Regions from separate parts of the Frigoribacterium sp. CFBP 8754 genome, predicted to be linked through region 2. Evidence: predicted binding sites of a transcription regulator. Region 2 holds the regulator's gene; the other holds the start of a gene.

Region 1 (3,407 bases), on a different contig from region 2:
TGTCTGCGATCAGGTCGCTGTAGCGGTCGGGCTGCATCTTGCCGATCAGCTCGCGCTGGCCCGGGCTCTCGATCTGGAACATGCCGAGCGTGTGCGTGGTGCGGATGGCCTCGAAGGTGGGCTCGTCGTCGTGGGGGATCTCGTCGAGCTCGACCCGCCCCTCGCGGTTCACGTAGGGGACGTCGACCGAGAGGCCGCCCGCGACGGCCGCCCGGGAGCCGTTGACCCGCTCGATCTCGTCGAGGGCGTAGGCCATCGAGCTCTGCATCCGGACGCCGAGCACGTCGAGCTTGAGGAGGCCGGCGTCGTTCATGTCGTGCTTGTCGAACTGGCTCATCGGCAGGCCGATGCCGCTCGGCTGCACGGGCGTCGTGCTGAGCAGGTCGGAGTCGCCGAGGATCACGCCGCACGGGTGCATCGAGATGTGCCGGGGGAGCCGGTCGAGCCGCTCGGTCAGGTCGACGAGGAGGTCGATCTGGCCGTTCTGCCGCGCGAGGTCGGCGATGGCGCGCAGCTCGGGCTTCTCCGCCATGGCGGTGCGGAGGTCACGGGCGTTGGACCGCCAGACGTTGTTGGCGACCATGTCGATCTGCTCGTCGTCGAGGCCGAGCGCCTGGCCCGCGTCACGGACGGCCCCCCGGCCCCGGTAGGTCGACTGCATCGACATGAGGGTGACCCGGTTGCTGCCGTAGCGGTCGAAGATCGCCCGGTAGATCTCGTGCCGCCGGGCCGACTCCACGTCGATGTCGATGTCGGGCAGGGTCTCCCGCTTGTTGCCGAGGAACCGCTCGAAGAGCAGGTCGTGCTCGATCGGGTCGACGTTCGAGATGCGCAGCAGGTAGGTGACGAGGCTGCCCGCGCCCGACCCCCGGGCGGCGTTCCTCACCCTCATGTCGCGCATCAGCTGCGAGACGTCGGCGACGGTGAGGAAGTAGCCCGCGAAGCCGAAGCCCGAGATGATGCCCAGCTCGTAGCGCATGCGCTCCTCGACGGTGCGGCGGAGGCCCTGGCCCGCGTGCCCGAAGCGGGCCGTGACCCCCGCCTCCGCCCGGCGGAGCAGCACCTGGTCGGGGTCGCCCTCGACGCCGATCGCGCTCAGCTCGGGCACCTTGGGCTGCCGCCAGCGGAGGTCGGCGTCGGGGTCGAGCCGGCAGCGGTCGGCCAGCCGCTCCGTCGCGGCGAGCATCTCCTCCGCCGCCCGGCGCGACAGCGACGAGGCGTCCGCGACGAGGTGGGCGATCGCCCGCATCGCCGCGCCCTTCTTCAGGGTCGCCTGCGCGTTGGGCTGCGGCGTGAACGAGCCGAGCGGTGCCAGGTGGCCCGCCGAGTCGAGCACGTCGGCCGTCACCGCGCCGTCGGCGTCGAGGTAGCGGACCGCGTTGGTCAGCACCGCCGGCACCCCCACGTGCTCGGCGAGCTCGAGCATCCGGGCCGCGTGCCGCACGCTCCGGCTCTCGCCGGGCTCGGTGAGGTGGCAGACGACCTCGACGACGACGCCCCCGGGCAGCTCGCGGGCCCAGTCGGCGAGGGAGGCGGCGGCCGCGGTGCTGCGCCCCTCGCGCACCAGCCGGCCCACGTCGGAGTCGGGGCCCAGCAGCACGGTGGCGGAGGCGCCCTCCTCGCCCCGCAGGAACGCCCGCAGCCGGGAGCGCCCGATGGTCGCCGTGCTGTTGGCGCTGCCCGCCGCCCGGCGCGTGGCCCGGCCGTGCGCGGCGCTGATCAGGCGGCAGAGCGACGCCCAGCCCTCCCCGGCCCGGCCCTCGCCGGAGCCGTGGGCGAGCACGACGACCCGGTCGACCGGGGCCGCGGCGGAGGCGGCCGTCCGGCTGCCGGCCGCCGTCGCCGGCGTCGCCTCGGCCCGGTCGTCGGCGCAGCCCAGCTCCACCCCGACGATCGGGTCGATGCCCGCCGCCCGGCAGGCCCCGATGTGCCGGATCGCGCCGTAGAGCCCGTCACGGTCGGTGATCGCGAGGGCGTCGGCCTCGTCGGCCGCCGCCCGCTCGACCAGCTGGGCGGGCGGGGTCGTGCCGTGGTGCGCGCTGAACGAGGAGGCCACGTGGAGGTGGGTGAAGCGCATGGTCGTGCTCCGAGTCGGGACCCCGGCCAGGTCTGGTCGAACGTGTGTTCGATCAGTGTACGTCCTCGGCCGGGCCGCGCCGCCGCCGGGCTGTCATCATCGGTGCATGCCCGACCGACGCCCGAGCGGCTCCCGCCCCGACGTCCGGGCCGACGTCCGCACCGCCTCGCGGTGGGCGCGCGTCCTGCTCGGCCAGCCGCGCCTCCTGCTGGCCGTGAAGGCGGCGCTCGCCGCGGCCCTCGCCTACTGGCTGGCGCCCCACGTGCCCGGCGTGGCGGCCGAGTACCCGTACTACGCCCCGCTCGGCGCGGTGATCGCGATGTACCCGACCATCAAGGCGTCGCTCCGCCAGGGGGTGCAGACCCTGCTCGGCCTCGTCGTGGGCATCGTGCTGGCCACGGTCGTCTTCTCGCTCCAGGAGGGCCAGCCCGGCGTGCTCGCCGTCGCGGCGGTCGTCGGCGTGGGGACGCTGCTCGCGGGCATCCGCCGGCTCGGCGCCGGGCGGGACTGGGTGCTCACGGCCGGGCTCTTCGTGCTGCTGCTCGGCGGCAGCGCGACCACGGAGGGCGACCAGGCCGACTACTCGACGGGCTACGTCATCCAGGTCGCGGTCGGCGTGGTGGTCGGGCTGACGGTCAACTACCTCCTCGTGCCGCCGCTCTACGCCGGGCGGGCCGACGAGCGGCTGCGCTCGCTGCAGGCCTCGCTCGCCGACCGCACCGACGACGTCGCCGCGGTCTTCGAGGCCCGCTGGCCGCTGGAGGGCGACGACTGGGAGCGCCGCGTGGCGGAGCTGCCCGGCACCCTCCGCCGGGTCCGCGACGCCGTGCAGTACGCCGACGAGTCCCGCCGGCTCAACCCGCGCTGGAAGCTCCGGCGCCGCGACCTCGGCCAGGAGTACGCCGACCTCGTCGTCTTCGAGCGCGTGGGGTTCCACCTCCAGGACATGGCCGAGGTCTCCGGCATCCTGGGGCGCCGCATCGGCCGCCAGATCGGGATCGTCGAGGAGCTCGCGCCGGTCGTCGCCCGTGCCGCGCACGCCGTCGCCGAGGTCGTCCGGCTCCGGGGCGGCGACGACGTCGACGCGTTCGTCGAGGCCCGGCGCCGGGTCGCCGACCTCTGGGAGGCGATCGACGAGCACCGGCACCTGCCCACCACCGAAACCAGCGGGGGCGTCTCGATCGCCGTGTCGATGGGCCGGATCATCGCCGCGCTCGACCCCGACGACACCACGGCGCCCCGACCCGACGACGACGAGGGGGAGGCCGACGAGGGCGGGGGAGGCGCGGGGAGCGACGCCGAGGGCGGCACCGGCCCCGCCGACGGCCGC
Region 2 (3,407 bases):
AGGCGATCCAGACCCGCTCCCTGGCCGACGCCGGCTCCGACGGCGAGCAGCTCGACCGTGACGACCGCGCCGCGCTCCGGCGCGTGGGCGGCCTGTCGACCGAGCTCGAGGACGTCACCGAGGTCGAGTACCGCCAACTGCGGCTCGAGAACGTCGTGCTGATCGGCGTCTGGTCGCAGGGGTCGCTCGGCGACGCCGAGAACTCCCTGCGCGAGCTCGCCGCCCTGGCCGAGACCGCCGGCGCGGTCGTGCTTGACGGCCTCCTGCAGCGGCGTCCGAACCCCGACCCCAGCACGTACCTCGGCAAGGGCAAGGCGGAGGAGCTCCGGCAGACCGTCGCCGCCCTCGGCGCCGACACGGTCATCGCCGACACCGAGCTCGCGCCCAGCCAGCGACGCGCCCTCGAGGACGTCGTTAAGGTCAAGGTCATCGACCGAACCGCGGTGATCCTCGACATCTTCAGCCAGCACGCCAAGAGCCGTGAGGGCAAGGCGCAGGTCGAGCTCGCGCAGCTCGAGTACCTGCTGCCCCGCCTCCGTGGCTGGGGCGAGTCGATGTCGCGCCAGGCCGGTGGCCAGGTCGGCGGCGCCGGTGCCGGCATGGGCAGCCGTGGCCCCGGTGAGACGAAGATCGAGCTCGACCGGCGCCGCATCCACACCCGCATGGCGCGCCTCCGTCGCCAGATCAAGGAGATGAAGCCGGCGCGCGACGCCAAGCGCGCGAACCGCGACCGCAACGAGGTGCCCTCCGTCGCGATCGCGGGCTACACGAACGCCGGCAAGAGCAGCCTGCTGAACCGCCTGACGAGCGCGGGCGTCCTGGTCGAGAACGCCCTGTTCGCGACCCTCGACGCGACCGTGCGCAAGAGCACGACGCCCGACGGCCGCCCGTTCACGTACGTCGACACGGTCGGCTTCGTGCGCAACCTGCCGCACCAGCTCGTCGAGGCGTTCCGGTCGACCCTCGAGGAGGTCGCCGCGAGCGACGTCATCGTGCACGTGGTCGACGGCTCGCACCCCGACCCGGCCGCGCAGCTGGCGACCGTGCGCCAGGTGATCTCCGAGGTCGACGGCCACGACATCGCCGAGGTCGTCGTCTTCAACAAGGCCGACCTCGTCGACGCCGACCAGCGGCTCGTGCTGCAGGGCCTCGAGCCCTCGGCGGTCTTCGTCTCCGCTCGGACGGGCGAGGGCGTCGACGAGCTGCTCGACCGCGTCGCCGGCCTCCTGCCGGAGCCCGAGGTCGAGGTCGACCTGCTCGTGCCGTACGACCGCGGAGAGGTCGTGGCGCACCTGCACGACGCGGGCCGCGTCGTCTCGACCGACTACGAGGAGGCCGGCACGCGCCTCCACGCCCGGGTGTACCCGAGCGACGTGGCCGCCCTGGCACCGTTCGTGCAGCCGGCGGTCGCCCGGCGCTGAGCGCCGGCCCTCCGCCACAGCACGAAGGCCCCCTGCCGTCTCGGCGGGGGGCCTTCGTCGTCACGATCGACGGTGGTGCAGGAGTCGCGGGTCGTGCCGTCGAGGCCGCCGCGACCCAGCCCGCTACACCGAGCGCAGCACCGCCACGACCTTGCCGACGATCTGGGCGTGGTCGCCCAGGATCGGCTCGAAGGCGCTGTTGCGGGGGAGCAGCCAGGTGTGGCCGTCGCGCTGGCGGAAGACCTTGACGGTCGCCTCGTCGTCGAGCATCGCGGCGACGATGTCGCCGTTCTCCGCGCTCTGCTGCTGGCGGACGACGACCCAGTCGCCGTCGCAGATGGCGGCGTCGACCATGGAGTCGCCGACGACGCGCAGCATGAAGAGGTCGCCCTTGCCCACGAGCTGGCGGGGCAGGGGCATGACGTCCTCCACCTGCTGCTCGGCGGTGATGGGCACGCCGGCGGCGATCCGGCCGACCATGGGCACGTGGGCGGTGTCGCCGTCGTCGCTGCTGGTGAGGATGGTGGTGACGGGAGCGGAGGGGGCCGACTCGTCGGCGAGCACCTCGAGGGCGCGGGGCCGGTTCGGGTCGCGGCGGATGCGGCCGGCGAGCTCGAGCTGGTTGAGCTGGTGCGTGACGCTCGACAGCGAGCGGAGGCCGACCGCGTCGCCGATCTCGCGCATGCTCGGCGGGTAGCCGCTCTGGGCGATGCTCGCCTGGATGGCCGCCAGGATCGACTCCTGCTTCGCCGTCAGTGCCTTGCGGGAGGGGGCCGTCACGGCCGCGCTCGCGCGCTGCGGGTCGCTCATCTGTCTCCTGACGTCGGATGTCGGTGGTCGCTGTTTGACTCCCACCATCGATCGAAACCGTATCCGATGACGACGCCCCAGCCACACACCTGTTCGAGTGTGTCGCAGATCCAGAGGGCGTCGGAGGGGAATGAGGGGTTGAATCGACCACGGATCGAATGTATGTTCGGAACACGTCTTCGTGTCCGGCATTCCCGGCCGAGTGCCGGGCACGAATTCGCAGTCTTCTCTCGCGGTGAAAGGACCCACCCCATGAGCGCCATCATCAGCAGCATCAGCATCGCCCCCAGCATCGACGGCACCCCCGCCGCCGCCCCCGTCCGCACCCGTCTCCGCATCACGCGCCGCGGGCGTCGCGTCGTGGCCGCCACCGTCGCGCTGGGCGTGGCGGGCATCGTCGGCGGCGTCCTGCTCGCCGGCCCCGGGGCGCAGGCCTCCGACAGCTCGGCCGCCGTGGCGTTCGAGCACGTCACGGTCGAGGGCGGCGAGACGCTCTGGCAGGTCGCCCACGAGATCGCCCCCACGAAAGACCCGCGCGACGTCGTCAGCGACATCGTCCGGCTGAACGCCCTCGGCAGCGCCGAGGTCAGCGCGGGGCAGACCCTCGCCGTCCCGACGAAGTACTCCGACTGACCCGTCGGCAGCGGCCGTCGTTCCGGTGACGGTCGGGGCGCGCCTCGCGCCTACCATGGAGGGGTGTCCTTCAGTCTCGACGACCTGCCCCTCCGCGACGACCTCCGCGGCCTGACCCCGTACGGCGCCCCCCAGAAGAAGGTGCCCGTCGCCCTCAACGTCAACGAGAACACGCATCCCGTGCCCGCCGACGTGGCCCGCGACATCGTCGCGTCGATCGCCGAGGCGCTGCACGAGGTCAACCGCTACCCCGACCGTGAGTTCACGACCCTGCGCGAGGCGCTGGCGGCCTATCTCGGGCACGGTGTCACCCCCGAGCAGATCTGGGCGGCGAACGGCTCGAATGAGGTCATCCAGCAGCTGCTCCAGGCGTTCGGCGGCCCCGGTCGTTCCGTCCTCGGGTTCCCGCCCACGTACTCGATGCACTCGATCATCACGGTCGGCACCGGCAGCACCTGGGTCGAGGGTCGCCGCGACGAGGGCTTCGGCATCTCGCCCGAGACTGCCGTCGCCGAGATCGAGCGCGTCCGCCCCGACATCGTC

Evidence for each region. The regulator LexA, encoded in region 2, represses DNA repair genes until DNA is damaged. The targets are predictions, from matches to a motif close to TCGAACANNTGTTCGA.
Region 1: the regulator LexA is predicted to act here: its motif matches at 2,114-2,129, upstream of IFT72_RS03750 (DNA polymerase III subunit alpha).

Annotation. Positions count from the first base shown of each region.
Region 1 covers NZ_JACYUO010000001.1:810,662-814,068, forward strand. The annotation lists gene IFT72_RS03750 (DNA polymerase III subunit alpha) at 1-2,077, opposite strand, end outside; gene IFT72_RS03755 (FUSC family protein) at 2,184-3,407, shown strand, end outside.
Region 2 covers NZ_JACYUO010000002.1:24,138-27,544, reverse strand. The annotation lists gene hflX (GTPase HflX) at 1-1,421, shown strand, start outside; gene lexA (transcriptional repressor LexA) at 1,545-2,231, opposite strand; gene IFT72_RS06575 (hypothetical protein) at 2,484-2,864, shown strand; gene IFT72_RS06570 (histidinol-phosphate transaminase) at 2,928-3,407, shown strand, end outside.